DNA from 3 places in the Lentibacillus juripiscarius genome. Region 3 is predicted to be linked to each of the others. Evidence: riboswitches for the same ligand, from Rfam matches in the RefSeq annotation. Region 3 holds a riboswitch; each other region holds the start of a gene.
What was found. A riboswitch is a leader RNA that binds a small molecule or an ion and turns the genes downstream of it on or off. The one in region 3 is predicted to bind S-adenosylmethionine.

Region 1 (10,289 bases), on a different contig from region 3:
TGCATAGGCAACAAGACAAAAAATGCCCAGGGTTGACCCGGCGGCGGCCGAGAATTCATGCCAATAAAGAGAAGGTGATGCACTTGCATTATCACGGAACCATGCCGACAGACGACCGACTCGTTCATCCCTCCGGACATGTTTATGTACCTGCAGATCGCTATAGAGTGTTTCTAATTTGGACAAATATCCTTTAATGACGTCATATTCCAGATTCCGCATCGTTTTCTGGCATGTGCGGACCAGGTCAGCTAAATATTCGCCATCAGTCTGTTCATTACGGAAAGCATAGTAATTTTTAATCGGATTTGCCGGACTTAGTGCATCTGTCATTGCTTGATGGAGCTGCCGGAAATCATCCGGATCCATAGACGTACTCCGATCACATAGGTTGTCTAAATAATCACTGATTGTCTGGTAGGCTACAATAAAACGGATTGCTTCCTGCCATCTGTACCCGGAAAGAAGTGCATAAACGGCACCACCCAGACAGTGGAACCGTTTCGATTCAATGCTCGCCAGTGCCTGGTTCCGCAATTCATTATCCGGTATTTGCTGTGCCCGCTCTTTCCAAAATGTTAACTCCTTGCTGACCGCAGGGAATACTTTCCGGTATACCGCAGCCATTAATGTCACGGGTGTTTTTGGTATGCTGTACCCCACCCCATCCCCTCCTTACAACGAACACGACGTACTAATGCAGGCAATATCATAGGTCAAGGAAAACTTCGATACAGTTCAATGCACACAGAAAAAGTGCCTCTCTGTTTCAAGGACGTGACGGCCGATGACTGTGTATGCAGCGGGGTGTCTTCCTGCCTGATACGTAAACGTCCGGTTTGTCTGCTTCGTGCACAAAGGCTATACTACTTATATCACCATATTTTTTAGGGGGATTCAAATGATACACCATTACAAACAAATGGAGCCAGATATTCACTCATCTGTTTTCGTTGCACATGATGCTGACATTATTGGGGATGTTACGATTCAGGAAGATTCCAGTGTGTGGTTCCAAACCGTTATCCGCGGAGATGTAGCACCGGCCAGAATCGGGCGCCGGGTTAGCATTCAGGATTTGTCACTTCTGCATCAAAGCCCTAACATGCCAGTAACGATAGAGGATGATGTGACGGTCGGCCACCAGGTCACACTGCATGCATGTACCATCCGATCCAACGCTCTTATTGGTATGGGGTCGCTTATCCTGGACGGTGCTGAAATAGGTGAACATGCCTTCATTGGTGCGGGGAGCCTTGTTCCGCCGGGCAAAAAAATACCGCCCCACTCCCTTGCACTGGGACGGCCAGCAAAAGTTGTCCGTACCCTGACAGAAAAAGATTATGAGGAAATGGCGCGCGTACGGAAATCTTATGTTGACAAAGGGCAGTACTATAAACAGCATACCGATCTGGGCCAGTCGTTTTAACTTTGGCTGTTTTCTACTGTCGCTTTTTGCTTCACTCTGGAGAATGAAACTCTACTTAACAATTTGTATAAACTGCGACGTAAACTAAGGAAAACATTGGTGGTATTTAGTGAGCCTTTCTAACCACGCAGCTGGAATATACTCGCTTTCCGTGGGCTCACCACGAGCCTCCTCGCTCGCAAAGAACGCTCACTGTGGGGTCTCTTAGGCTCGCTGTCCCACAGGAGTCTCGCATATTCCAGCTGCTGTTTTCTGTTTTAGCCATCATATTACGTATTTTGTCAATTTTCACAGTGAGTCGCAATGTTTATCAACTGCACTGGAAAACAACAAAAGATCCTTAATTTTTTAGCGGCACATCCCCGCCTCATGCAAACAGGCGATCACGCTTTCAGCCAGCGTGATCGCCTGTTGTTTAACCTATATCAACCTTTAATCAGCCTTTATTGCTGTTCCAATCAATTGTTCCGGTTTACTCAGCTCATTTATGTCAAATTTCTTTTCTACAAAAATCTGATGCCACAGCATAAACATGAGTACCGTCCATATTTTACGGCTGTAATCGCCTTTTCCCTGACAATGAGCGTCTAAGAGATCAAAAACATACGATTTATGCAGCAAATGATCGGTCTCGCTTTCACGAATCAGTTTTTTCGCCCAGTCATGCAGTTCATTTTTCAGCCAGTGGCGAATTGGAACTGGAAAACCAAGCTTTTTACGGTCTAGCACGTGATCTGGGACGATACCACGCGAAGCCTCGCGCAAGATACTTTTTGTCGTTCCGTTGGCAATTTTTAAATCTTGCGGCAGTGTACTTGCAACTCGGAACACTTCCTTATCAAGGAATGGGACGCGAAGTTCAAGGGAATTCGCCATCGTTGTCCGGTCTGCCTTCAGCAGGATATCCCCGCGCATCCACGTATGAATATCAATATACTGCATTTGATTTACAAGCGGATAATCACTTACCCGGTCATATAGTTTTTCGGTTATTTGTCTATAGGATATATCGTCTTGGAACGTTTTGAGGAATGCCTGTTTCTCGTCATCTTCAAACATTTTGGCATTGCCGATATAGCGATCACGCAATGGTGTTGTTCCCCGCTCCAGGAAGCTTTTGCCGCGAACCCCCTCCGGCATGACATCTGCCACTCTGGCCAACAGATCTTTGGCAGGAGCCGGGATTGAATCAAACATTTTCAGTGAGTCCGGTTCACGGTAAATGTTATAGCCGCCAAACAATTCATCTGATCCTTCACCGGATAAGACCACAGTGACATGTTTCCTTGCTTCCCGCGCTACAAAATATAGTGGTACACAGGCTGGATCTGCCAATGGATCATCCATATGCCACATAATCTTCGGAAGTTTTTCCACATATTCTTCGGGTGTAATGCGGTACGCTATATTTTCCACACCGAGTTTCTCAGCCGTTTCTTTTGCAACATCAATTTCGGAATAACCTTCCCGTTCAAAGCCGACCGAAAATGTCTTAATATCCGGATTGAACTCTTTTGCCAAAGCTACAATAATCGTGGAATCAATGCCACCGGACAGAAACGATCCAACTGGTACATCACTGCGCATATGCATGTTGACCGAATCAAACATGACATCCCGGATTCGTTTAATCCAATCCTGCTTGTCCATCAATACAGGGTGAAATTCCGCATGCCAATAACGGTGGAAAGTGATCTTTTCGCCCGGTTTTTGTACAAAGTAATGACCTGGTTCCACTTTTTGAATTCCAGTTGTCATCGTCATTGGTTCCGGGACGAATTGAAAGCTTAAGTAATGCTGCAGCGCTTCCGTATTAACCGCTTCATTTTCCATCATAAGGGAGATACTTTTCTTTTCAGATGCGAAAGCTGTTCCTTCATCTGTTTCCCGGTAAAACAGCGGCTTAATACCGAATGGATCGCGTGCACCGTACAGTGTTTCCTGTTCCTTGTCCCAAAGAAGAATGGAAAACATGCCGCGCAAATGCTCAAATGCCTTTTCCCTGTATTTTTTAAATAACGCGGCGATAACCTCCGTGTCTGATTCTGTTTCAAATTGGTATCCTTCTGCGGCCAGCTCATCCCGCAATTCAACATAATTATAAATTTCCCCATTGAACAGAAGCCAAATTGTTTCACTATCACAGCTCAACGGCTGCTGACCACTATCAATGTCGATAATGCTTAAGCGTCTGAATCCGAATGATACATATGCGTCATGATAATACCCTTCATCATCCGGTCCTCTATGTGTCATAAGGTTATTCTGCTGTTTAAAAGCTGTTTTCTGTTCTTCATCTGGTGCAGCGGGTCTGCCGCGTAGTATTCCAATAAAACCGCACATTTTGTTTGCCTCACTTTCATCATGTTGCATCCTTCAGATTATACCACATTAAAAGCAATTATAACGATTAAAAATATGTTGAAATTACAGGTGTTTTGTACACAAAAAAGATGCAGACAATTTTCTGCACCTTTCCCGTATCTATCATCAGTTTTTTACCAGTGCTCCGAGTTCATCCACTTTGTCTGTTTTTTCCCATGGAAACAGAACATCCGTCCGACCAAAATGGCCATACGCAGCCGTGTTTTTAAAAATTGGCTTCCGCAAATCCAGCATACGGATAATCCCTGCCGGACGAAGATCAAATACTTTCCGGATTGCATCTGCAAGGGTATCTTCGTCCACAGCACCAGTACCAAATGTATTCACCGAGATTGATACTGGTTCTGCCACACCAATTGCGTAGGCCAGCTGCACCTCGCAGGCTTTTGCCAGGTCGGCAGCTACAATGTTTTTAGCAACATATCGTGCCGCATACGCTGCTGAACGGTCCACTTTCGTCGAGTCTTTTCCACTGAAAGCTCCACCGCCATGACGTGCATAGCCGCCATAAGTGTCAACGATTATCTTTCTTCCGGTTAGACCTGCATCCCCCTGCGGACCACCAATAACAAAGCGTCCTGTAGGGTTAATAATATAATTGGTCTCCTCATCCAGCAAATGGGCCGGCACGACTGGTCGGATGACATGTTCAATCATATCCGATTCAATCTGTTCTACTGCAGCATCCTGATGATGCTGAGTTGAAATAACAATCGTATCAATCCTAATTGGCTCACCATCTTCACCATATTCAACAGTTACCTGGGTTTTTCCGTCAGGACGCAAATATTCCAGTATGTTCTCCTCACGTACATCTGCCAGTCGTTTTGCCAGCTTGTGCGCCAATGAAATCGGCAAAGGCATTAATTCCTCTGTCTCATCACAGGCATAGCCAAACATCAGACCTTGGTCTCCTGCACCAATTGCGGCAATTTCCTCGTCACTCATTTTCCCCTGACGAGCTTCCAGTGCATTGTCAACGCCATCGGCAATATCCGGTGACTGCTCATCGATGGCTGTGAGTACTGCACATGTTTCTGCATCAAAGCCAAATTTAGCCCGTGTATAGCCAATATCCTTGATCGTCTGACGTACAAGCGCAGGAATATCCACGTACGTTGTCGTTGTAATTTCTCCGGAAACCAACACGAGCCCTGTAGTAACAGTTGTCTCACATGCAACCCGGGCATTGGGGTCTTTTTTTAGTATTTCATCTAATATGGCATCTGATATCTGATCACAAATTTTATCCGGGTGGCCTTCTGTCACCGATTCAGATGTGAATAATCGACGTTTAATAGCCATATGGCCATGTCCTCCCTTGGATTGTGGTACGGAACTCCATCTTTTCAGTTATAGAGGCTGTTTAAAAAGTCTGGTTTATTCTCCTTTTAAACACGCACTTATCATTTACAAACAAAAAAACCTTTCCTGCATCATGAGGAAAGGAATGAGGCCTTTCGCTCTTATTGTTCAAGGACTTATCCTTGCTTCAGATTAGCACCTTTTCACGCATCGTGACGGTTGCCGGGCTTCATTGGGTCTGTCCCTCCACCAGCTCTGAATAAGAGAGTATCCGCTCGAATTTTATCGTATCGAATTCCTTTTCCGATGTCAACTTATTTCGCACTTGGGAGGAACATTGACATAAAAATTTCATATAAATAATTCCAAGATTAGTGTGGACTAATTTTTCAAATGTGTTATACTAATAAGCAGATTCAGGTGATCAAACGTTTTTTGTTTAAATAATATGTGTAAAAGGTAGGTATCACAAATGAAAACAAAAGAAGATACATTGCTGACCAGGGATTTACTGACACACCCTCATTTGCAGTCAAACCTGACTGTACCGCGGCTGGTCGAAAAAGTTTTGTCACGCTCTGAAGGCGTTCTAAGTGCAACGGGAGCTGTCAGTGCCCATACAGGTGAGTATACAGGGCGATCCCCGAAAGATAAATATATTGTTCGTGACGGTACTAGTGAAGATGTTGACTGGGGGGATGTCAACCAGTCTATCGATGAGGCCACCTTTGATCATCTGCTGGAAAAAGTGACGGCCTATTTACATGATAGAAATGAATTGTTCCATTTTCAAGGATTTGCTGGAGCAGACGAAAATTTCCGGCTTCCTATCCAGGTGATTAATGAATATGCATGGCATAATCTGTTTGCTCGTCAGCTGTTCATCACGCCAACCGAAAACGAATTAGCAGAGCATCAGCCGGAATTTACCGTGATATCTGCCCCGACGTTCAAGGCAGACCCGGAAGTTGACGGCACTAGCTCTGAAACGTTTATTCTGATTTCGTTCGACAAACGAATTGTGCTGATTGGCGGAACAGAATATGCGGGAGAAATTAAAAAATCCATCTTTTCTGTCATGAACTACATGCTGCCAAAACGTGATGTATTATCGATGCACTGTTCAGCCAACGTCGGACGCGAGGGGGATGTGGCCCTGTTTTTCGGACTGTCTGGAACAGGTAAGACGACCCTTTCTGCTGATCCGTACCGGCGTCTGATTGGCGATGATGAGCATGGCTGGAGCCCGAATGGCGTGTTTAATATCGAAGGTGGTTGCTATGCGAAATGCATTAATTTGTCAGAGAAAAAAGAACCACAGATTTTCAATGCTATCCGGTTTGGTTGCGTATTGGAAAACGTCGTCCTTAATGATGAGACACGCGATCCTGATTACGATGACACATCACTAACCGAAAATACACGGGCGGCATATCCGCTGGAAAACATTGATAACATTGTGTCACCAAGTGTTGCCGGTCATCCGAATACGATCATCTTTCTGACAGCAGATGCATCCGGAACATTGCCGCCAATTAGCAGATTGACCAAGGAACAAGCAATGTATCACTTCCTAAGCGGCTATACGAGCAAACTGGCCGGCACTGAACGAGGCGTTACCAAGCCGCAAGCGACTTTTTCCGCCTGTTTCGGTTCTCCATTCTTGCCATTGGCACCGTCCACATACGCCGAATTGCTTGGTGAAAAAGTCGATCAGCATAATGCAAATGTCTTTCTTGTCAACACCGGCTGGACTGGTGGCTCCTATGGTACCGGCGAACGCATCAAGCTCTCCTACACAAGAGCAATGGTGCACGCGGCATTGGAAGGCGAACTGAACGCAATTGAAACAGTAAAAGATCCTATTTTCGGTCTGGAAATACCAATGCATGTGGCGGGTGTGCCAGACGATCTGCTTGTCCCGATGAACACTTGGGACGACAAAGAAGCCTATAAACAGGAAGCACGTGAACTGGCAATGAAGTTCCACGAGAATTTCAAGAAGTTCACACAGGCAAGTGAAACGATTCGCAGTGCAGGCCCGAGTTACAAGGGTAACTAATAGTAATTTGTTTCCTCATCCCAAAAGGATTTCATATATGAAGGAAAAATAGATGCAGTTTCATACTGCAGACCGGTCCCACAATGGAGACCGGTTTTTTTATTGGCTGGTAAATCGACAAAATTCGGGGCGTGACAGGCACCCAGCCTGTGGGCACCCAGCCTGGGCATTCACACATTCTTGCTTGCCGCATACGATGATCAGCAAAGCCGGGGAGCCGCCCAAGTGTCTCGTTTGACGAGCTTGTGAACACACAAATCGCTGAGGAAATAATTGAAAACTAAGGAGGGGGAACAATGGCATTTCTTACCTTAGATCAGGTATCGCATTATTATTTTTCCAAAAAGGATTACACAAAAGCACTGGACAACATTTCATTTTCCGTTGATGAAGGTGAGTCTGTTGCCCTATTAGGTCCCAGTGGATGTGGAAAATCAACGATACTATCCGTCATATCCAGAATCATCGAGCACACTACCGGTAACATTTATGTGAACGGCCGGCCATTGGCTGATTCGGATCTGGATATGGGCTATATGCTGCAGCAGGATTATTTGTTCCCATGGAAAACCATCATTGACAATGTTCTAATCGGACCCAAAATCAATCGTGATCAGTCACAGGAGACAAAAGAAAAAGCTGTCCAGTTGCTTGACCAGGTTGGGCTTTCCAATACTGCAGACGATTATCCGGATTCCTTTTCCAGGGGGACGCGCCAGCGAGTGGCCCTCGTGCGCACATTAATCACCAATCCAAGAATATTGCTATTGGATGAACCATTTTCAGCACTTGACTACCAGACAAAATTGAAGCTGGAGGATCTGATCTGGGATCTCCTCCGCTATTACCATAAAACGTCCATCCTCGTGACACACAACATTGGTGAGGCAATCGCCTTAAGTGACCGTATTATCGTCATGAATGCAAATCCCGGCTCGATTGCCAAAACATTTGAGGTTCCACTTGAATTACGGGATGAAACCCCCTTTTTAGTTCGGCGGCACCCGAAATTTCATTTATTATTCGATAAAATATGGGGGGAATTGAATAACGATGCGTCAGTTCCACCACAGTCCAGGGTGGTGAATCCTAATGGTGAAACATGAATCAGACCGGCAGCTGTTTGAAAGCTACAAACGCAGAATAAAACGGGAGAAAAGAGTTGTCTATGCCTGTCAGCTGATTATGCTAGTATCCGTTTTTGGTCTATGGGAACTGGCCAGCAGAATGAATTGGATTGACTCGCTTTTCTTCAGCTCACCTTCTGAAGTTTACCATGTACTGACAAAAAGATTTGCAGACGGAACGATGCTGATACATTTGCAAGTCACATTATTGGAGACAGTTGCGGGTTTTCTGATTGGCACCATTCTCGGAATTATTATGGCCACCATACTGTGGTCCTCAGAACGGTTTTCACGCATTATGCATCCATACCTGGTTGTCATGAAAGCCATGCCGAAAGTTGCCCTAGCCCCAATCATCATCGTTGCTATAGGGTCTGGTTACGTATCTATCATCACCATGGGGGCTATCATTTCTGTCGTTATTACAACACTTGTCGTTTATTCAGCATTCCGGAAAGTAGACCCAAATTATATCAAAGTATTGAAAAGTTTTAAGGCTTCGAGAGGACAAATTTTCAAAGAGGCTGTCTTCCCTGCTGCCATTCCAGCTATGATTTCAACCTTAAAGGTCAATGTCAGCCTGTCCTGGGTTGGTGTCGTTGTCGGTGAGTTTCTCGTTTCCAGGGAAGGGCTTGGGTACTTGATTGTTTACGGGTTTCAGGCATTCAACTTCTCACTCGTCATGTCCAGTTTAATTCTCATTGCGATATTCGCAGCACTGATGTACAAAGTCGTTGAGCGAATTGAAAAAACACTGCTAAAACATACACAATAACGTTTTTCTGGAGGAACCGTACGGCATCAGCCATTCCGGTTCCGGGCATGGGTGCTTATGTAATCCAGACAGTGTGTCAATACATCATCTTTCATAATAAAGCTGTATGATTTCCGCTGTTTAACATCCGCCGGTAAGGCATCGAGAAGAATGGGTCCATGCGTCTCATAATAGGTTTTTTGCGGAAGAAGTTCTTTTATAGATGCGGTATAGACGTTTTTGACAATCGTTCCCCCTTTGCCAGCAACGATATACTGACCAATGTAGTGGATGGATTCCGTTACACCGCCTGTCTCCTCCCACACTTCACGGATGGCTGCGTCACTCGGGTGCTCATTATCCTCTACTTTCCCCCCGGGAAATTCCAGTCCCCGATCTTTATGTCTGGTCAGCAGCCATTTATTTTTGTACTTGCAGATAACCCATACATGTTTTGGGTATTTGGAAAATGGATGATCGTCAAACGATAATTTTACTTCATTGCGGTAAAAGTCTTTGAATATATGCATGATTTCAACTGCTTTCCTATTCCATTCAAGAGGTTGTTCAAAAAGTCCGGTAAAAAGGACACTTCGAATTTCTTCGTTGGCTTGCTTTTCCGCTCCTCATGTATTAAATTACATACATTCCGCTCCTCAAAGCTGCACCGCCTCGAACTTCTCGGTCCTTTCTATCCTCCTTTTTGAACATGCACTTCAAGTTATTGATAGCTGATATTGGTTATTTTCCATTGGTTAGAATAAGTAAATGTAATCCTAATTGTATAAGTTCCGTATAAATCTGTGCGGTTGGTCTGGACGACTTCAATGCTGTTATCATTCTTCCGTATCATATCATAGTCCTCTTCTTCATGAAACCATGGCGGTGTCTCAGTCGGCTTGACATATAGCCCGTCCGGCTGTTCATCATAATAAAAATCAATGTATTCCGATGCTGCCCCATTAGCCGAGACAGTATTAAATGCCTTGCGCAGCGCATCCTTTGTATGATAATGCATGACTTTATTATTCCGATCCGTCTCCTGCACGAGAAGATCCTTGAACTGACTGCTTAAAGAAAAAATGCGTTCGTGTGATAAACTCTTACCTGTTTTGTCATTACCACGGGGTTGTTCTTTTTCAGATATTGTACTCTCTGACTGTGAGTGCTCTGGGTCTTCCACGGCTGATGCCGAATGATGACCGGCTCCTCCTAATGTCATAAATG
Region 2 (10,289 bases), on a different contig from region 3:
AAAGAGAAAAAGGGGCGAAAAAAATAAACGGTGATAATGCCCGCCCCCCCTGCTCCATCTCGCCGTTTTTCGTTTTCTTACCATTTGCCTTCCATTCCAACTATTAATTATTTAGGGGATAGGATTATGAAACAAAAAGGTACTAATAAGCCTGTACCCGCCTTACCTGACTTTTGGGGAAAGTCGAAAGAAATAATAGAAAAAGAGCATAAGGATTGGATTTATAATCAGTATTTTAGTCGGGAAGTTCTAACTATTTACTGCGATGGATCAATGAATGAACAGAAAAAGATGGCAGCTGGTTTCTGCTACGTTTACAATGGGACTGTAACGAAGAAATATCATTTGGTGAGTAAAACAAGAGATTGCTCCATTCCCGTATTCGCTGAAATAATAGCAATCATTAGTGCCCTAAAGAAATTCCGTCAAAATGTAAGAGGGAATTATTCAAGCGTGCGGATTTTTAGTGACCTGGATTACATTGATAATATCTTAACTCAAAGCTCCACATTCAAAAATACTTGTCTAAAAAAAGTACAGAAAGAATTAATCCTCACCTTTGAACAGTCATCGCTCAAATACCCAAACATAAATATAGACATTTCACCATTAACCAGAAGGCAAAAGAGGCACAATCCTTTTTTAAAAGCCGCTCACAATGCTGCACGGGAATTAATTACATAAAAGTTTGTGGCTAGTTAAGGGGCATAGATAGAGCTTACTTCAGAAGTGGATTTGGTTCCCCGTTACAAAAAAGAAGCAACCGCAAGACTTTTTCAAAGTTCAAGCGGTTCTCTTTATCTTTCGAAACTGACTGCCTGCTATTTCTGATGCAGCAATACAAGTGCTGTATTTCATTCTTGCCCGTTTAATCTATGTTGCTAATTTTCCTCATCAGCTCCACCTTTGTTTTACTGTCTTTAATGTGTCGCAGATCAAATGATGGCTTATACCCTCTCGTCCTGGCTTTTGCAGCTTCCTTAAAGGCTCTTTTCATCCCCAATTCGTCTTCCTGTACTTTAATGATGTAACATTGGTTCATTGTCCGGTCTCTCCTTATCTGTTTTAATTGATAAGTCTGAAGCCTTTTCATCAAAAAACCCCTTCATGCTTGAATGCACAAAGGGGTCTTGGACCGACTTATCATTCAAAGCGTCTGCTTTGCTGGTTGGAGCACCTTACATCTGCAGGTTGCTGTGACATCGCCGAGCCAGTTCTCTCCGTCACTCCTGATAACTTATTTAATAGAAGGATAATCTATTTTTTTAGAAATTGCAAATCTAACAGTTCCAATATCAATCATAGAAATTAAATTAACCCGCCTGCTGCACTACTATATATATCCCTCAGGAGGTGGTGGTTATTCTCCTATCGCGCCTTGGAAAGGGACAATTATCCCCTTGATCTATTCATCCAGTCACGCTCATTGACACTTCTACAAAATTATATTATACTATTTATCATTCAATTTCATATAACTTATCCAGAGCGGCTGAGGGATCTGGCCCTGCGAAGCCCGGCAACCTGCAAACATAATTGTAAGGTGCCAACTCCAGCAAATCGCAGTTTCAAGCGTTTTGAAAGATAAGGTGTCCGGACAAACGCCTTCCAAAACGGGAGGCTTTTTTGTTTTTTGGCCTAAATAAAACGGACAACCAGTGAACAATTTTTTCACAATATATCATCCGAATTTTTATCCCAAAACCCTGAGCCCGCAAGAATCCAACAACGAATGGGGGAACAGCAATGAATGCATCAGAAATGAACAAAGGACGCGCATCGGCATTAATACCATTTATTATATTTCTATTTCTATTTATCGGTTCCGGTGTGGTCAATGGCGATTTTTATAAACTACCAATACTGGTTGCCGTCTTTATCGCTGTATTAGTTGCACTGTTTATGAACAGAAAAATGGCTTTTCAAGATAAACTTGATCACTTGACCAAAGGGGCCGGGCACCCCAACATCATGCTCATGGTTATTATTTACCTGCTGGCCGGTGCATTCTCCGCAGTTGCAGAGGGCGTTGGTGCAGTTGAATCAACCGTCAACCTTAGCCTGACTTTCGTGCCCGAAAACCTGCTGATTGTCGGCTTGTTTATTATCGGTTGCTTCATTTCCATTTCCATGGGGAGTTCTGTCGGCACAGTTGTTGCTCTCGCTCCGATTGGTGTCGGTCTTGCCGATCAGACAGGAATGGGCACGGCATTGATTTTAGGGTCCATCATCAGCGGTGCGATGTTCGGTGATAATTTATCCATCATCTCGGATACAACCATCGCTGCCGTAAAAACACAAGCCGTCAAAATGGGCGACAAGTTTAAAGTAAATATCTTTGTTGCCCTTCCCGCAGCTATCGTGACCGCTGTTATTTTTGGTGTCATGACATGGAATGCCGGCGGGTCGATTAGCGGGGATCACCCGTACGATCTAGTTAAAGTATTGCCCTATCTTGCCGTACTCATTTTTGCCATCGCTGGGGTTAATGTGATTTACGTATTAATCGGCGGAATCATTTTCGCTGGAGGAGTCGGGCTTTTTTACAGCAGTTTCGATGTCATGGAATTCCTGAATTTGCTTGGCGACGGTATGGCTGGCATGCAGGAGTTGGCTCTGTTATCGATTTTACTCGGCGGATTGGTTGAACTGATTCGCGTGAATGGCGGGATTGACTTCCTGCTGCACGCCATTAGCAACCGGATTCACTCAAGAAAAGGCGCCGAAGCTGGCATTGCCGGCCTTGTTAGTGTCTTTGACCTATCAACGGCTAACAACACCATTGCAATTATCAGCGTTGGCTCACTAGCTAAACAAATTTCCAAGCGATTCGGTGTCGACCCGCGCCGAACAGCAAGCGTGCTGGATATTTTCGGAAGTGCTTTCCAGGGGATTTTGCCATATGGCGCACAATTGCTGGCGGTTGCCGGGGTTGCGTCCATATCCCCCGTTTCCATCATGCCATATTGTATCTACCCGGTCCTGCTCGGGATAGCCGGCATAATCGCCATTGCAACGGGGTATCCTCGATTTTCGACAGAAGGAAACAACGCAGAATTAAGCGAAGATCAGCAAACTGCAACAGAAGCGTAAGATGAAGGGGATCAGCATAAAGTCTGGTCCCCTTTTTTGATTTGTTTCGGTTAGGATGGTTCTTTTATAGTGAACGTTTCTGTTGCTGTCCTTCTTGAACAACCACATAAATTGCTTTTCTCAGCTCTACAGCTACTTCGTTTAATTATTTTGTCTTTCCAGCAAATGATGTATATTATAAATATAACCCTTCCAAAAGTATAGGAATAATAACTGAAATACAGTGCTGACAGGGAGTTTCGATATGCAAACCGAAAAAGAGAAAATGGTAAATGGCAAACTTTATGATGCAGCCGACCCGGAATTAGTGCAAGAGAGAATGACCGCACAAAGACTGACTAGATTATATAACCAAACACTTGAAACAGATGAAGATAAAAGAATCGAATTGTTAAAGGAGCTATTTGGTTCAACTGGAGAAAGTCTGACTGTAGAGCCAGCTTTTCGCTGTGATTATGGTTACAACATTCATGTTGGAGAGAATTTCTACGCTAATTATGATTGTGTTATGTTGGATGTCTGCGAAGTAAGAATTGGTCACGCTTGTTTACTGGGGCCCGGTGTACATATTTATACAGCAACCCATCCACTAAATCCCACCGACCGGATTTCCGGATTAGAATATGGAAAACCAGTTACCATTGGCAATAATGTTTGGATTGGTGGAAGAGCTGTCATCAATCCCGGGGTTACGATTGGCAACAATGCAGTTATTGCTTCTGGAGCTGTTGTGACAGATGATGTTCCGGATAACGTTGTTGCAGGCGGAAATCCTGCTAGAATTATTCAGGAATTGTGAAAACGCCAAAGCCATTCCTTTTCAAAAGCGATTCATCCCCCACTTTTGAGAAAACATAATCCCTCTCTGTGTGGGGGCTATCGCCTTTGTGTTCTCAGGACACCTGCAGCTCCAGCGAGTTCACTACTTCCTGCACCTCTTCTTCGCCTGCTGCTTCCCACCTGCTTTTGTCAGTAATATTTCCATCTTTATCAACAGGCTCCTGGAATTGGTTGAATCCAGTAGTTGTCAGCAGGGAGTTTTCATCCCAGTCAAGGCCGGTATTGACCACGTGCTTGATGACATACGGTGTGCGGAATTCCAGATAGGCATTGGGACTGTCCAGCTCCCCGTCGACGACACTGAACGGAATTCTGATATAGATCGTTTCGCCCTCTTCCCGGCATAACACCATATCAAACTTCGCCCGGTCATATTCCCAATTTCCGCATAGTGTATAGCCATTCGATCGGAATGTTTTGTACACATCACCGAAATAGGCTCTTTTTCCTTCAATTTCTGTTTCCAGTTTTAACATAGAGCTGTCACTCCTCGTATGATAGATGTCATACATTAGGTTTAACGAAAACTGGAATAAAATACCCTTATTATTGAAAAATTTACATGCACCCTGTTGGAGTGACAGCTAAGCTGGAGTTTTTTTATCCGGCCAAATGATTAAACAGTTGCGATCTTCCTGTCTGATCCCGATTTCATTCCTGATACAATCAAAATAATACCGGTCATTCCCACCATGGTAATCGGGAGGAGCCAATTGGCGGTGATATCATGCATGAAACCCAATAATACCGGTCCGATCGCTGCGATTAAATAGCCCAACGACTGGGCCATTCCAGACACTTTCGATGCCTCCCGTCCGTCATTCGACCGCAAGCTAAAGAACATCATCGACAAACTGAATGCCGACCCACAGGCACCACCGATACATATAACAGCTATGGTGATCATAATTGCATTTCCAGTCAAAAGCCCGCCGGCACCAAATATAACCAGTATTCCGGTAATGGCAGTCAACAGCTTTTGACCCGCCATTTTTTCCGCGATAACCGGAGTAATAAAAAGAGATAGCATTTCGCTATCCCCTTTTCATCTATTACTCTTCATCACTTCCCCGGTAACGCTGGTACGGAAGCGGGTTCCATGTTCTGTATTGCAGGTCTTCCGCCCGTAATGCGGATGGGATGTCCTCGAAGATTCGTTGCGCTACTTCTAATTCCTTCTCTGCTTCCCCTTTGCCCTGGTACATAAATTCATCCGATGCTTGATCAGGAGCCTTATCCACCTTTTCCTCTAGAGACTCCACGACCATTTCTTGCTGTCTGCGCAACGTGTCGCGCGCATCAGCGATCCAATCAGGCTGTGTTGACCGAAGTGTATCCGATACATGGCTGAACTCCTCGAAAATCTCCTTATACACACGATCAGCATTGGAACGGGCATCCAATATCGCTGTCTCCAAGTCCTCAATCGTCAGGTTTTCCTTTTCCAGAGGTTTATGCCGCCTAGGCCCGCCTAACCTGGACCTGGTTAAATAATAAGGGAAAATACTCTTGATGGTCTTGCCGACTGGTGCGACAGCCTGATTATTTTCATCGACACCTTTTGGCTGTATTCCTTGCATCGCAATCCGAGCAGATTCCGGCCGGACAATTTCTTTTGGCGGCAGGACGCCGTAGCGCAAGAGTTCCCTGATGCCTGTTCCGGAAATATTAATCCGATACCGCTCATCATGCGGACACGTCTGATCGGTTGCCGGGTGATCGCAACGTGTGCAATAGAATACCTCATGGAACAGCCGTATATCGATACCTAATTCGTCCGATGTAAACTCATCAAAAATTGTGTGGGCTGCATATTTATCATAAAAATCACCAATGCCCGCATGATCCCGGCCAATCAGTGCATGGGTACAACCGTAGTTTTTCATGATAATCGCATGTAGAACCGCTTCCCGTGGGCCTGCAAAAATATATGTAACTCGTAATGGTGCAAGTAATGTTCTTTCTTTTGGATAATAATTTTCCAGCACACTGCGGTAGGATAACATCCGAAACTCGTGTCTTGTATATTCACGTTTGGCCATCTCGACTAATGGCTGAACAAATAATCCATCCAACTCTTCCAGCGCGTTTCTATGAATATATTCATGACCGCGATGCAATGGGTTCGCACCTGTTATGAAACCACCAACAGAATTAAACTTCTTTTCCTCATAAAATAGTTCCCATGTATCTTTCGGTTCCATTCGAATGTTTTCAAACGGACCCCAATGCACCCGGCGCAGCAATTGAATCGGACCACCAAGTGCTGTATCCCCCATTCGCCGGTAAATCGAATCTACCCCAGGATGGCTTCGGTCGGTGGTACCAAACAGATGAGACGCACGGAAGTCCCGGTCATAATGAAAAATATCATCCAATTTCAGAATAGCAACCGGCTCTTTTGTTTCATCCGTAAGCGCGACTTCATCCCCAACGGATAAAGTTTGAATGACCTGCTCATTCCGCTCCCCTATCGGCGCAAAACTCAATGGAACCGGCCAAATAACGCCGTTTGTCAGCCGTCCATTTGTCAGTACAGACTTGTAATCTTCTTCCACCATGAAACCTTCATTCGGCGACAGCACACCAGTGGCTATCATTTCAAGGGTAATGACAGCTTCCAAATCTACCATAATCATTGGAAGCTGCTTGGCCTTTTCCATTGCTTCCTCACGTTCTTTTCCCGTAAGTACACGATTTACTAACTTTCCGCCATGTGGCTGTTGTGGATAAGTCGCTAATTTTTCCTCACTCAATACCAGTGAATCTTTACTCATTCGCCTTCCTCCTCATTCCCCTTATAATCTATTGACTGAAAGCGGGATTTGTCTATTCCAGCTCCCTTGTCCCCTTTGTTCATACATATGGAAAAATTGCTATCACTATTCCAGTGAAAATGAGCCTAAAAGAAAGTGATTTATTCTCCAGTTGAATGTTAAATACACTAATAATTATTTTAAAATTTTGTATATTTTTATAATACCTAAATTAGGGTATTTTGTAAAGGCTTTCGCAGAAGAATTAGGTTAGCTGTTACGTACATGTTCCTCCCCTATCAGCTCAAACACTTCGTACAATTGAGTATTTTTACCTAAAACTTTTTACCCTTGTGTTAATTTTTGGAATTATCTATCATAAACGATGTAATAGAGTCTTAATAGAATTGTTAGAAAGAGGTGAATGAGCTGCGTTGCGTTTGACCAAATCAAGTGAGGGGGAAGTACATGTTTAAACGAATTGGTGTATTACTTGTCATCTTTTTAATGGCATTCAGTCAAGTGGCTTTTGCATCAGGCAATCTGGCGCCAAAAAAAGATTTACAGCGGGAGAGTCTGAAGGCTGAAGATCTGGAACCAACAATTGATCCAGAAGAAGAAGTCAGAGCAATTGTTGAAATTGATGGTGAGGCGCCCATTGAAAAAGCAACCAAAAAAGGCAAAAAATTTGGCAGTTTAAGTGTTTCTGAGAAAAAACAATACTTGAATAAAGCAAAGGAAAAGAAAAAAGCGGTCAAAAACGCGATGAAAAACAAAAATGTTCAAGCGAAATCATTGCAGGAATTTAATGCTGTGATGAATGGATTCAGTGTTGAAGTGGAATATAAAGATTTCCAAACCATTGAGAAAATCCCTAACGTTAAAGAAGTTTCCATTGCAAATGAATACAAACGGCCGATTGCGGAACCGGATATGGTAAACAGCAAAGAACTGGTTGAAGCACAGCAGGCCTGGCGCGACTATGGTTTCAAAGGAGAAGGCATGGTCGTCGGTGTGATTGACACAGGTATTGACCACCAGCATCAGGACATGGTGCTTGCAGATGACACCGAGGTGGCACTGACAGAAAAACAGGTCAATGCAACCATTGAAAAAGAAGACCTTCCTGGCCGCTATTATACGGAAAAAGTTCCATACGGCTACAACTATATGGATGAAAACCATGCGTATACCGATGATTTTCCAGGTGCATCTTCCCATGGAACGCATGTAGCCGGATCTGTTGGTGCAAATGGTAATGAAGATAACAACGGAATCAAGGGTATTGCCCCGGAAGCACAGCTGTTGAACCTAAAAGTGTTCGGTAATGATCCAGATTTCCAGTCAACCTATGGGGATATCTACATAAAAGCGATTGATGATGCAATCAAACTGGATGCCGATGTCTTGAATATGAGTCTGGGTTCCCCTGCCGGTTTTGTAAACGATGAATCACCGGAACAGCAGGCCGTCACACGAGCTGTCGATAATGGTGTGTTCATGTCCATTTCTGCGGGGAACTCTGCTATGTTTGGTGACGGGTATTTTTATCCATATGCTTCTAATCCGGATTATGGCGTTGCCGGATCACCGGGTGTTGCCGAAGACTCCCTGCAAGTAGCATCGTTTGAAAACAGCTTAATGAAAGTGGATGCGCTTGAGTACAACATCAATGGCGAAACCGGGACGTTTGGTTTCCTGTCAGCCAGTGAGACAGCCCCACCGGCTGATGGAAGTTCGTTTGAGTTAGTGGATGTTGGGCTTGGATACGCAGAAGATTATGATGGAAAAGATATTGAAGGTAAATATGCCCTGGTACAGCGCGGCGAACTGGATTTTGTAACCAAAGCGCTGAATGCACAAAAGGCCGGAGCATCTGGTGTATTCGTTTATAACAATACAGATGGCATGGTCAATATGGCAACGGAACCGGAAGTGGTAATTCCACAGCTATTCTTGTCCAAATCAGATGGGGAATTACTTGCTGAAGGCCTTGCTAATGGACAAGCCCCGACTGTTGCATTCCATGGGGAAACAACCTCCATTGTTAATCCGGAGTCAGGAAAAATGAGTGATTTCACATCCTGGGGGCTGACACCGAATCTTGATTTCAAACCGGAAATCACAGCACCAGGCGGTCAAATCTATTCCACATTGAACAATGGTGAGCACGGCATTAAAAGTGGCACATCGATGGCAGCACCGCATATTTCGGGCGGCAGTGCGTTAGTGCTGGAACGTGTTGATCAGGAATTCGGCTATGAAGGTGCCAATCGTGTTAATCTAGCCAAACAGCTGATGATGAACACTGGCAAAACCGTCGACTTTGAGGGCGCACCTGTCTCCCCTCGTCGTCAGGGTGCCGGCATACTGCAGCTCCATGCGGCATTGTCAACACCAGTTGTCGTAACCGAATCTGAAACCGGTGAAGCAAAAGTCGCATTGAAAGAAGTCACTGAGAATACTGCCAGCTTTGAATTAACGGCTGAAAACTTTACGGACGAAGCTGTTACGTATGAAGTGGAGGCGAACGCCCAGACCGATTCACCAGCTGATGGCGGAGGTGTTCTCGTCACAGCACCAAACCAATTCCCGGCGCAAGAGCTGGATGGTGCCGCAACCGTAGATCATAATATGGTAGAAGTTCCTGCAAGTGGAAGCACGTCATTTGAAGTAACCATTGATGTCAGTGATTGGGATGCAGATTTAAACTCCATTTTCACGAATGGGTACTGGCTGGAAGGATTTGTGACATTAACCGATCCAGCCGATGTTCATCCAACTCTGACGGTACCATATGCCGGATTCAAAGGTGAATGGGATGATGCCCCTATTTTTGATGCAGCAGATGAGTCATCTTACTATGGCATGACCGGTATCGCGACAGACCTTGGCGGGGGAAGCTACGGATTCTTTGAAGATGACGCCATTATCTCGCCGAATGGTGATGGTGAACTGGATGATGCCCTCTTGGTTGTTTCGTTCCTGCGAAATGCCAAAAACGTAAACTTTAATGTGCTGGATACGGAAGGAAATGTTGTGGAAACATTAACAGAAGAAAACTACGTACGGAAAAACTACTATGACAGCGGTCAAGTGCCGGAATACTCCCTTGACCCAGCGCGTACATGGGATGGCACGATTGATGGTGAACCAGCTCCTGACGGCCAATATTTCTTGCAGGCTGGAGCTGTCATTAACTTTGACGGTGCAGAAGAGCAATCTATTAAACTGCCAATCTCTGTGGATACGACCGGACCGGAACTAGACGAAGACATTAACCGCGGCCAGCGCGAAGTAGCTCTTGCGGTGTCGGATGAAAATGGTATTGCCAAGTGGGAAGTACAAGTTGACAAAGAGGATCCAATCGTCATGAGCGATAAACACGAACTTGAACTGACCGGCATTCACCCAAGCCAGGTCGTCACCGTCACAGCAACAGACAGCGTCGGTAACGAAACGGAAGAAGTTGTAATGGGGCCACAAGGAAAAGCCAAAGGAAAATTCAAAGGCAATAATGGAAAAGGCAACAACGGCAAAGGAAAAGGACCAAAACATTAAAATAGTAAAGTTTAAAAACCGGTGTCTTTCCTTTAATAG
Region 3 (10,289 bases):
ATTGCCTGAGCCGATTTTGTTCAGTCAATCGTCCAACATGGATTATGAACTGGTCAAGCTGAATATTGACCGTGTGCACCGGGCAATATCGGAAGGCAAAGTGCTTACGTACCAGTACGGAAAATTTAACGTGAAAAAGGAATTTGTCTACCATCGGGACGGGATGATTTATCATGTGGAGCCATATGCGCTCATCTGGCAAAACGATTATTACTATTTAATCGGCCTATTCCAGGATAACGACGAAATTCGGCACTATCGCCTTGACCGGATCCGCAACATACGTGTAAGTGACGAAACGTTCAAAAAGCGGGATTTCGACTTGCAGGAGTATGTAAGTCAAAGTTTTCACATGTTTGCCGGGGAGGAGATGTGGATCAAAATCCGTTTCCATAATGAGCTGATAAATGTTGTGCTGGACAAGCTTGGATATGATGCGGATATCCGGGAGCTTGATGATGAGCATTTTGTCCTGTCAACGAAGGCCAAACTGTCCGATGGGCTCATCAGCTGGATACTGACGTGGGGTGACCGTGCCAAAGTTCTCTCGCCAGATCATCTTGCCGAGCGTGTCCGGGAACAGATAAACAGGATGCAGGATATGTATGCCGGGGAGTGAAGCGCTAAGGGAAGGGCCGGCCCTGTATGTCGGGGGCCCTGTGCACTTAACCAAATGTATTATTCGGTGTGTCCGCTCTCCAATTCGATCCCCAATGATTCGTAAGGCACGTCGATTTTAAAGGACAGATTGTTGGCTTCCAGGTCAAAGTGCTCTACACTGATCCGAAAGTTACTCTTGATCTGCATATCGGTTACGGCTACATAGATTTCTTCATTCGCCGGGTCGACTGTCACCCATTCCGGCATCGGCAAGTACTTCTTTAAATACTCCATAATTTTTTTGTTAGGAAGCTGGAGCTGTCCGACGGAGATGGATTTTTGCTTCAGGATGACATCCCCATTTTCCTGCACGAATGGCTCCAGATGAACGGATACCGGGACAGAAGAGGAAAATACAGGGAGCTCCCCGACCAATTTCACATCATCATCCAGTGTCACTCGATAATGGTGGCTGCTTTCTTCCAGCAGTTTATCGATATAGGCATTCACGAGTTCATTCAAATTCTGCTTGGTTGTACGGACGACGAATTCGGAACTGCGGCTGCTGTCTTCCTTTTCGGGCTCAGGTGTATCCGTTTCGGGAACAGGCCAGAACAGCAACGCGGCAATAAATAGGAAAATGAGTGCGTTCGCGCCGCACAGCCAGAAAAACAGCCGCTTCCATGTATTTTTTGTCTTTTTATCTTTCGGCAATGCCTGCACCCCTTCTAATCGGTGATATAATCCAGTACGCGTCTGGCAAACAATTGATAGCCCCGGTGATTAGGATGGAAATGATCATCCGCGAGTAAGTCGTCATCGCCATCTGTCGTGTTAAACAAATCGGCTATCGGGATAAAATTCGTTTGCTTAAATTGGGATGTGACCGTTTCCCCTGTCTGATTCCAATTTTTAACGATTGTATTAAGTTCTTCAATGTCCTGAAAGTAGCGCCCGAACGGGTTATAAAACCCAATCAGGTAAATAGCCGCATCGTCATTCAGATCCTTCATCGTCTGAAAAATCTCCTGAAGCTGTCTTTTGTACGTCTCCTGTGGCTGTTCGAAGTCGCTCATCTCCAGGCTGGTGAAATTTTGCTTCAGTACTTGCATAATGTCGTTGGCGCCAATCGTGATCAGGATAATGTCCGCCCTTTTGATGGATTGTTCAATTTCCGGTTTATCCAGACGCTTTAAAAGCTGATCGGATCGATTGCCGCGCTTCCCGTAATTATCGAAGGAGACGAGCTGCTTGTTCTGGTTGATTTTGCCTTCCAGAATGCCGACATACCCGCCTTCCACGACGTCATCCCCGACGCCTTGTGTCAGTGAGTCACCAATCGCGGTTACATGCATTTCTTCTTTTGTGAAAAAGTCCATCGTGCGCTGAACAGCCTCGTTTAGCAGTTCCTGCAGCTGGGAGACCGGCTCCTTAGTTGTTTCGTCAGGCTCTTCATCCTGCGCTTGAACGGTTTTATTGTCCGATTCGTCTTGTTCGGCTTCATCTGCTTTTTGTTCTTTCTGCGTGCTGGTATCCGCATTCGGACTGATCGGGCTTTCCGGCTGCTGCCACAGCAGAAAGACGCCCGCGACAAGAACTAATAAACTAAAAAAAATACCGAATTGCTTCTTGTTCATACGTTTCACACCTATGCTGTATAATCCTTGCTGCCGGCACCAGGTTTGCAAATAAGGAATTGGCGCCAAGTCTTTCCTGACGCAGCTGGTGAGGCTATGTTATAGTGTGCCAGCTGTCTTCTCCTGCCGTAAAGAAATTAGTGATTTGGAGCTTGGGTGGATGCTTGTATTTAAACGGTTACTACCAGTATTATTTATCCGTTTCTTTCATTATACCATGCTGCATAGTAAAAATAATCCCCGATATATCCTATGCCCCAACATACACATCCGCCCTTTCACGAAGGCGGATGCTGGTCGGTCCGGATGGCGGACGGGATTAGAAGGCAGTCAAAAGTTGGAACAGATTAATGCTTCCGTGCTCTGGGGTTGATCGTAGCTGCCGACGGGTTGATTCATGTCGCTGACGGTTGATTAAAACGTTTACGGGTTGATATATCCGGGGCACGTGTTGATATCCTGCGCCGACCAGTTGATTCATGCCACAAATCGGACGATATCTCACAGCCTTTTTTAATGCGACTGTAATCATTTCAATTAAAAAAGGAGCTTTGCACGGTGTTACGTACAATAGCTCTTTTCTAATTACAGATGCGGCTGTAAAAGCAATCTTAATAGGCTGATACGGTTTCACTTTTCAAAAAGGAACGGATAAGCGACCCCCACTTATCAAATTCAGTCAGGAAGCCGTCGTGGCCAAAATCTGTCTGAATATGATGATAGGTGCTGTTAGGCAATTCATTGGATAACTGCTTGATGACGGGGGGTTCATAGACGAGATCTTTGTCAAAGCTCATGACAAGTGTTGGCTGGTGCAGCTGTTTGGCCGCTTGTTTCCAGCCGCCGCGGCCGCCTCCGATATCATGATTGTTCATCGCCTCCAGCAATGTAAGGTAGCTATTGGGATCAAACCGGCTAATCAGTTTTTGCCCCTGATAATCCAAATAAGTGCTCACGTCAAATGCATCGTCGGTCTGTTTTCGGCCGAACCGCGCCCTGAAAAGATCCGGACTTCGGTACGTGACCATGCCAACCATCCGGGCGACAGCAAGCCCGTTCACTGCATCGTAATGACCACTTTGCCAGTTTGGGTCCTGCCTGATAGCAGTACTGGCGATATGGTTGAAGGCGATGCCATAGTCAGAGAAAACCGGTGTTGCTGCAAGGACAATGAGTTTTTCCATGAAGTTTGGATAGAGAAGGCCCCATTCCAGTACTTGCATACCGCCGAGCGATCCGCCGATGACCGCTTCGGCTTCTGTGATACCAAGCTTTTTCATTGCCTGATGCTGTGCATGGACCATATCCCTAACGGTAATCGGGGGAAAGTCACACGCATAGGCGCTGCCGGTTCTCGGGTTAGTAGAAGCGGGTCCAGTTGATCCGTCACAGCCGCCAAGGACATTGAGGGTCAGCACCCGATAATGGTCTGTATTAATCGGTTTGTCAGATCCAATCAGCCCGCTCCACCAGCCGGGATTGGTCTCGGTGCCAATAGCCAGATGGTTGCCTGTCAGTGCATGGCATACCAGAATAACAGGTGCGTCAGCCGGTCCGCTCCGTTCGTAAGCCATCGTAACATCAGCAATCGTGTCGCCTGATTCTGTCTGGAAAGGACCAATGGAAATGCTTCCCGTTTGCATCCTGGTGGCCGTGTTGTTCATCTGTGACCCGCTCCTTTTTCACCAAATTAATTTCCGTACAAAAGCCGGCCCGCATACCGTTTGCCCATCATCATCCGATGAAGACAAACGGACGGGCCTATACCTATATCAAACGTTGACAACTACTTGCTGGGCATTGCCGCTGCGCAGGCGTGCGGCTTCTTCAAAAGCATCTTTACCGGAAATAACGGTGATGCCTGCTGCAGTGGCTTTATCAACGGTTTCCGCAGCTGGCTGGGGCTGGACAGTCCACAGAATGCTGCCACCTTTTTGCGCCAGCTGGTCAATTAGTTCTGGTGCCAGCGACGCGTCTGAAGTCAGGACAGCATCAATTGTTGCAGGAGTTTCCGGCAATTCGATGCTGGCTGCTGCATCGGCGCTGGTTGTCTCGATACGAACGATTTGGAATCCGAGCTGCTCCAGCTGTTTGGCCTGACGGGACGCACTATCCGTTTCACCTTTTTCAATAACAGCGATCGTTTTTTTACGGAGCCCTCCATCGGCCCTGTCAAACGGTGATGAAAGAAGCCAGCTGATCGCGTCATCTTCAGTTGTCTTGATGGTTGGCGCTTCACCGGTTGCTTTGGCGATGGCCTGATCAAGATCTGCCAGCGTGTCTTCGGTTGATTCCAGTCCAATTGCCAGACGGACAAGTTCTTCCGTTACACCGCTTTTGACAAGATCCTTATCACTAAGCTGCTGGTGGGTCGTTGAAGCCGGGTGAATAATTAGTGATTTGGCATCACCAACATTGGCAACGTGTGACCAGAGTGTGATGTTGTCAATCAATTTTCTTCCGGCGTCACGTCCGCCTTTAATGCCAAATGTAATAATCGAGCCATATCCATTCTGCAAATATTTTTTGGCCATTTCATGGGACGGATGGTCTTTCAAGCCAGGGTAATTGACCCATTCCACGGCTGGATGCGCCTGCAAGTAAGCAGCAACTTTTTCCGCATTTTGGTTATGACGTTCGATGCGCAGATGGAGCGTCTCCAATCCCTGAAGCAGCAGAAAGGCATTTTGCGGACTTAAGCAGGCACCGATGTCACGCAGCATCTGGACTCTTAATTTCGTCGCAAATGCAGCTGGTTCAACGTCGACATACCGCAGGCCATGATAGCTCTCATCCGGTTCAGTTAATCCCGGGAATTTGCCATTGGCCCAGTTGAATCGTCCGCCGTCAACAACAACACCGGCGATGGCTGTTCCGTGACCGCCAATCCATTTTGTTGCAGAGTGGACGACAATGTCAGCGCCCCATGTGAGCGGTTTGGTGACATATGGTGTTGCAAATGTATTATCAATAATCAGTGGAATACCGTGGTCATGGGCGATACTGCCAATTGTCTCGATGTCGAGCACATTCAGACTCGGGTTCGTGATGATTTCGCCAAAAATAGCTTTCGTTTTGTCAGTGATGGCATTTTGGATTTCATCCGGGTCCGTTCCATCGACAAAAATAACATCGATCCCGTATTTTGGCAGCGTGTTCGCGAAAAGGTTGTACGTGCCGCCATACAGATTGCTGTCGGCAATGATCTCATCACCGCTGCCTGCGATATTCAGAATCGAAAGCGTAATGGCCGCCATGCCGGAAGAGGTAGCCACTGCAGCTGATCCGTCTTCCAGAAGTGCTATCCGCTGTTCGAATGCGTCAATCGTCGGGTTGCCGATACGAGTGTAAATGTTTCCCGGTTCCGCTAATCCGAACAGATTTTGCGCGTGCTCGGAGTCCCTGAATACATAGGATGTCGTCTGATAGATTGGCACCGCCCGTGACCCTGTTGCCGGATCCGGCTCCTGCCCGCCATGCAGAAATTGTGTTTCCTGATTGTGCAGATGAAAGTTTGTCATAAAAAATTCCTCCTTTTGGGTTACGTACTTTATTTTTGAACCTGTTCCATTTCGTCTGGAGGAAGAGGAGAAATGAAAAAGCCCCCTTCCATAAGAGAAGAGGGCTTTGTGTTTGAAACCGTCCTCCTCTTATCTTCCAGATCTCTACTGACCTGTAGGATTTAGCACCTTGCAAGACAAATCTTGCCGGTTGCCGGGCTTCGCAGGGCCTATCCCTCCACCGCTCTTGATAAGAGATGAAATTGTATTAATTTAATGAACATTATATACATGTGTTCATCTGAAAGTCAACAGGAAAATTGAAAAAAGTTAATTTCCTGCCTGACGCCGCACTGGCCTGCGATAGGTTGCACCCATATACAGGATCAAAGCAATCCAAATGAGCACAAATGATAACAAGTGTGCTGTGGAGAACGTTTCCCTGTACACAAACACACCGAGGATAAGCATGATGGTCGGAGCAATATACTGCAAAAAGCCAATCATCGATAATGGAATCTCTTTTGCTCCGAACGCAAACAGAAGCAAGGGCACAGCTGTTGCCACACCCGCACCAATCAGCAAAAGCCCTGTACCGGAAAACATAACAGCGCCCGATAGAGACTCCCCACTGAATAGAAACAGATACAATAGCGCCAGCGGAGTAACGATGATCGTTTCAACCGTCAGCCCGAACATGGCGCTGATATCCACCGTTTTTTTCAGCAGCCCGTATAAAGCAAACGTCAATGCCAACAGAATGGAGACCCATGGAAATACCCCGAAACTGACAGTCAGGTTAATGACGCCGATTGCGGCCAAAATGAATGAAAAAATTTGCCGCCGTGTCAGTGTTTCCTTGAGCACGACCATTCCCAGCAGGATACTGACAAGCGGGTTAATGTAATAACCGAGACTGGCCTGAATGACGTGATCATTATTCACCGCCCAGATGTAGGTGAGCCAGTTCATACTGATAACGACCGATGCCAGCGAGATACCGATCAGTTTCTTTTTATCTCTCAGAATGACTTTACATTCATGGATGAACGGCCTCCATTTCCTTACAGATAATACAACAATAATCATAAAGACAAATGACCAAATGATACGATGAGCAAGTATTTCACCGGCCGAAACCGCATCCAGCAGTTTCCAATAAATCGGCAAAAATCCCCACAAAATATACGCACCTGTCGCATACAAAATGCCTATTTTGTTTGCCTGGTTCATCTCGGGAACCCCCTTTATTCAAATGATTAAAACTTAATGAGTGCAGCGCTGATGAGCTGTCTTTTTTGCGCAGCAAACAGGCTGTCGTGTGTTTGTAAATAAGCCAATTTTAGAATCTATTTTGAAAAAAGGCAATTATGATGCACTGCAATGGGAGCATATTTTTGTGGAATGGTTCCTGGCACTTTTTTTGCGGCATAGTGAAAGATACTTGCGCTAATGGGATGATAGCTTTGCTTTAAGGTTGATACTTACAAACTGGTTAATACTTGCGGGCGACCGGTTGATATTTCCCGCATTCGGGTTGATTCTTCCGTAAACTAGTTGATACTTGCGGGTGACCGGTCGATATCCTGCGCGAACCGGTTGATATATCCCGCATTCCGGTTGATTCTCTCGTAAACGGGTCGATACTTGCGGGCGACCGGTCGATATCTCATGCGCACCGGTTGATATCTCCCGCATTCCGGTTGATTCTCTCGTAAACGGGTTGATTCTCGGCAGCAACCGGTCGATATTCCGCGCAAACCGGTTGATATCTCCCGCATTCCGGTTGATTCTTCCGTGAACGGGTTGATACTTGCGGGCGACCGGTTGATATCCTGCGCGAACCGGTTGATATCTCCCGCATTCGGGTTGATAATCTCCGCAAATAGGTCGATACCCCCACGAATAAATGGATAACCCTGCTATCGGACACCCTCCCAATTCAAACAGTATCTTTTTCATCACCCTCAGTAGAAAAAACGCTTTCAAATTACTGGCAAATGGAATATGATAATAGTATAGAAGGTTGTTAGTTTTCAGATTTCAAACAGGGAGGTATTTTGGCGATGGCGAATAACGATAAGTATTTTGAAACGTCTGTTATCCATGATGGCTATAATCCGGACTATATGCTGGGGAGTCTCTCAAGTCCTTTGTTCCAGACATCGACGTTCACGTTTGAAACAGCGGAGCAGGGGGAGCGCCGTTTTGCCGGAATGGAGGATGGTTATATTTATTCACGGCTGGGCAATCCAACGGTCTCAGTTCTGGAGGAGAAAATGGCGGCACTGGAAAATGGGGAGCGCGGGCTGGCATTCGGTTCAGGAATGGCGGCTGTTTCGGCAATTCTGATTGCGCTCACAAAGGCAAATGATCATATTTTATGTTCGTCAGGTTTGTATGGGTGCACGTTTGGACTTCTGACGATGATGGAGGAGAAGTACAATATAACGCATGACTTTTCCGACATGCGCACGAAAGAGGAGATTCGCTCACATATCAAGTCTGAAACAGCGTGCATCTATGTCGAGACGCCAATCAACCCGACGATGAAGCTGATCGACTTGGAAATGGTAGCCGAGGTTGCACACGAATATAATATCCCGGTGGTCGTCGATAATACATTTTCATCCCCGTATTTGCAGCGGCCGCTTGATTTGGGCTGTGATGTCGTTCTGCACAGTGCTACCAAATACATTGGCGGGCACGGGGACGTCATTGCCGGGGTCGCTGTCGGGAAAAAGGACTTTCTCGATGAGGTGGCGATGACGACGCTAAAAGATATTGGCGGTGTGATGGCCCCATTTGATGCATGGCTGCTGATCCGCGGGCTGAAAACATTGCCGATTCGGCTGGACCGGCATTGTGATAATGCGGAGAAAATGTTCGAGCGGCTCCGTCAGCATCCGAAAGTGGCTCGTGTCTATTATCCGAATGATGACACGCATCCTGATTATCCGATCCGGCAAAAGCAGATGAAACGCGGCGGCGGTGTTCTGTCGTTTGAAATCGACGGGACAAAAGCGGAGGCACAGCAACTGCTGAACAGCCTGAACTTCATCAAAATTGCTGTCAGTCTTGGGGATGCGGAAACATTGATTCAGCATCCGGCTACGATGACCCATGCGGTTGTTCCGGAAGCATCACGCACGGAAATGGGCATCAGTGACCAGCTGATTCGCTTATCGGTCGGTCTTGAGGCTTGGGTGGATGTCTGGGCTGATTTGGAACAGGCATTGAATCAACTGCAAACAGCAGGAACATATACAACTGTAAAGGAATAAACCCCACCTCAAGGTGCAGGCGCCTGTACAAGATTAACGCCTTTCAGCTCTGGATAAGAAAAATGCTAGTGCTTACAGCAGATCAATAACAGAAGTAGTAAAAATAAAAACGCTTAGATGTAATTAGATGTAATTCTGAGCGTTTTTTCAGCTTCTTATTCAACGTGCCGATACTTTAAACCATTCAGACTCTAAAAGTTAAAACATTTTTCCATTTTTAACAGTCTCGAGGTCCGTAATAATTTGATTGATTTGTTTCTTTAGCCATTTGGACTTTTTAAAGCTTAGCAGGTATAAAATTTTAAATAAATAAAGGTCAAACGTAGAAGTACCAACCTTATCCTGATTAGCAATGATATTCATAAGCTCACCTCCAACCTTTTACCGATTAAGTGCTACCGTTAACCATATTATACTCCATATTCAAGAAGGAGAAAACTGCCTATCCACAGAAAAATTGCAATTTGAGTTATGAGATACATTGCAAATTCAAAGGATGAGAGTTTTCGTTCACGTTTCGTTTTTTTCAAATGTCTAACATGAAAAAACGAACACAACAGCAGTATTGCTATAGATAATTCATATATGCTTGCCAAGATGCTAATCAAAAGCATTCCCCCCCTGTTTGATTTAAACAAAACCAGACCATTGTTAAACAATCTCTATAGGAAAAATTATAAACCAACACAAAGTAACTTGCCACGCCGACTTTAGAACCTGTTTTTTTCAATGGAGCAATACCTTGTGAATTCCACCCAGGACCAATTGGTATGTTATTTCTGTTTCGGGATGCTTTCCGGCGGGTATGATGCGGTAAAGGTGCATACGCTAGAAGAAGACCATTGCCGGATTACAGTAGAGAGGAAAATTATGCTATATTAAGGGTGATGGGATTGCTGATAAAGTGAGGTTTTGTCTGTGGGATTCTGGTCACTGTTTTTAGGGTGCATTCTTGTATTTAATATTGCCTTGGCACTGACAATTATTTTTCTGGAGCGCAAGGATGCGACTGCAACATGGGCGTGGCTGATGGTGCTCATGTTCATCCCGATTGCCGGATTCATTTTATATTTAATTTTTGGGAGACGCATCAGCGGCGAGCGTATTTTTACGTGGGATACGAAAAGCAAGCTCGGTGTGAAAAAGGCTGTGCAGGAACAGCTGCGCGCGATGGAAGAGGATGAGTTTCCATTTAAACATCGGGGGCTGTCCGCGTACAAGGATCTTTTTTATTTGCATTTGCGCAATGATGATGCCATTTTCACACA

Region 1: linked by a shared signal. The riboswitch ahead of metK (methionine adenosyltransferase) and the one ahead of ACFSUO_RS15995 (PLP-dependent aspartate aminotransferase family protein) in region 3 are both predicted to bind S-adenosylmethionine.
Region 2: linked by a shared signal. The riboswitch ahead of ACFSUO_RS02085 (Na+/H+ antiporter NhaC family protein) and the one ahead of ACFSUO_RS15995 (PLP-dependent aspartate aminotransferase family protein) in region 3 are both predicted to bind S-adenosylmethionine.

The regions. Positions count from the first base shown of each region.
Region 1 covers NZ_JBHUNA010000013.1:53,731-64,019, reverse strand. Annotated here, with positions in the region: gene ACFSUO_RS07110 (tetraprenyl-beta-curcumene synthase family protein) at 1-663, opposite strand, end outside; gene ACFSUO_RS07105 (gamma carbonic anhydrase) at 902-1,429, shown strand; gene asnB (asparagine synthase (glutamine-hydrolyzing)) at 1,862-3,772, opposite strand; gene metK (methionine adenosyltransferase) at 3,920-5,119, opposite strand; SAM riboswitch class I at 5,278-5,385, opposite strand; gene pckA (phosphoenolpyruvate carboxykinase (ATP)) at 5,592-7,181, shown strand; gene ACFSUO_RS07085 (ABC transporter ATP-binding protein) at 7,478-8,287, shown strand; gene ACFSUO_RS07080 (ABC transporter permease) at 8,274-9,083, shown strand; gene ytkD (RNA deprotection pyrophosphohydrolase) at 9,110-9,592, opposite strand; gene ACFSUO_RS07070 (hypothetical protein) at 9,784-10,289, opposite strand, start outside.
Region 2 covers NZ_JBHUNA010000003.1:178,033-188,321, forward strand. Annotated here, with positions in the region: gene ACFSUO_RS02070 (hypothetical protein) at 1-27, shown strand, start outside; gene ACFSUO_RS02075 (RNase H family protein) at 127-684, shown strand; gene ACFSUO_RS02080 (hypothetical protein) at 869-1,042, opposite strand; SAM riboswitch class I at 1,138-1,239, opposite strand; SAM riboswitch class I at 1,477-1,591, shown strand; gene ACFSUO_RS02085 (Na+/H+ antiporter NhaC family protein) at 1,747-3,093, shown strand; gene ACFSUO_RS02090 (sugar O-acetyltransferase) at 3,338-3,892, shown strand; gene ACFSUO_RS02095 (YugN family protein) at 3,987-4,409, opposite strand; gene ACFSUO_RS02100 (hypothetical protein) at 4,550-4,963, opposite strand; gene ACFSUO_RS02105 (sulfate adenylyltransferase) at 4,986-6,710, opposite strand; gene ACFSUO_RS02110 (S8 family serine peptidase) at 7,158-10,250, shown strand.
Region 3 covers NZ_JBHUNA010000042.1:1,811-12,099, reverse strand. Annotated here, with positions in the region: gene ACFSUO_RS16015 (helix-turn-helix transcriptional regulator) at 1-619, shown strand, start outside; gene ACFSUO_RS16010 (YpmS family protein) at 679-1,314, opposite strand; gene ACFSUO_RS16005 (SGNH/GDSL hydrolase family protein) at 1,329-2,237, opposite strand; gene metX (homoserine O-acetyltransferase MetX) at 2,849-3,901, opposite strand; gene ACFSUO_RS15995 (PLP-dependent aspartate aminotransferase family protein) at 4,010-5,758, opposite strand; SAM riboswitch class I at 5,885-5,994, opposite strand; gene rarD (EamA family transporter RarD) at 6,068-6,970, opposite strand; gene ACFSUO_RS15985 (hypothetical protein) at 7,187-7,699, opposite strand; gene megL (methionine gamma-lyase) at 7,804-9,021, shown strand; gene ACFSUO_RS15975 (hypothetical protein) at 9,220-9,384, opposite strand; gene ACFSUO_RS15970 (hypothetical protein) at 9,432-9,635, opposite strand; gene ACFSUO_RS15965 (hypothetical protein) at 9,751-9,903, shown strand; gene cls (cardiolipin synthase) at 9,940-10,289, shown strand, end outside.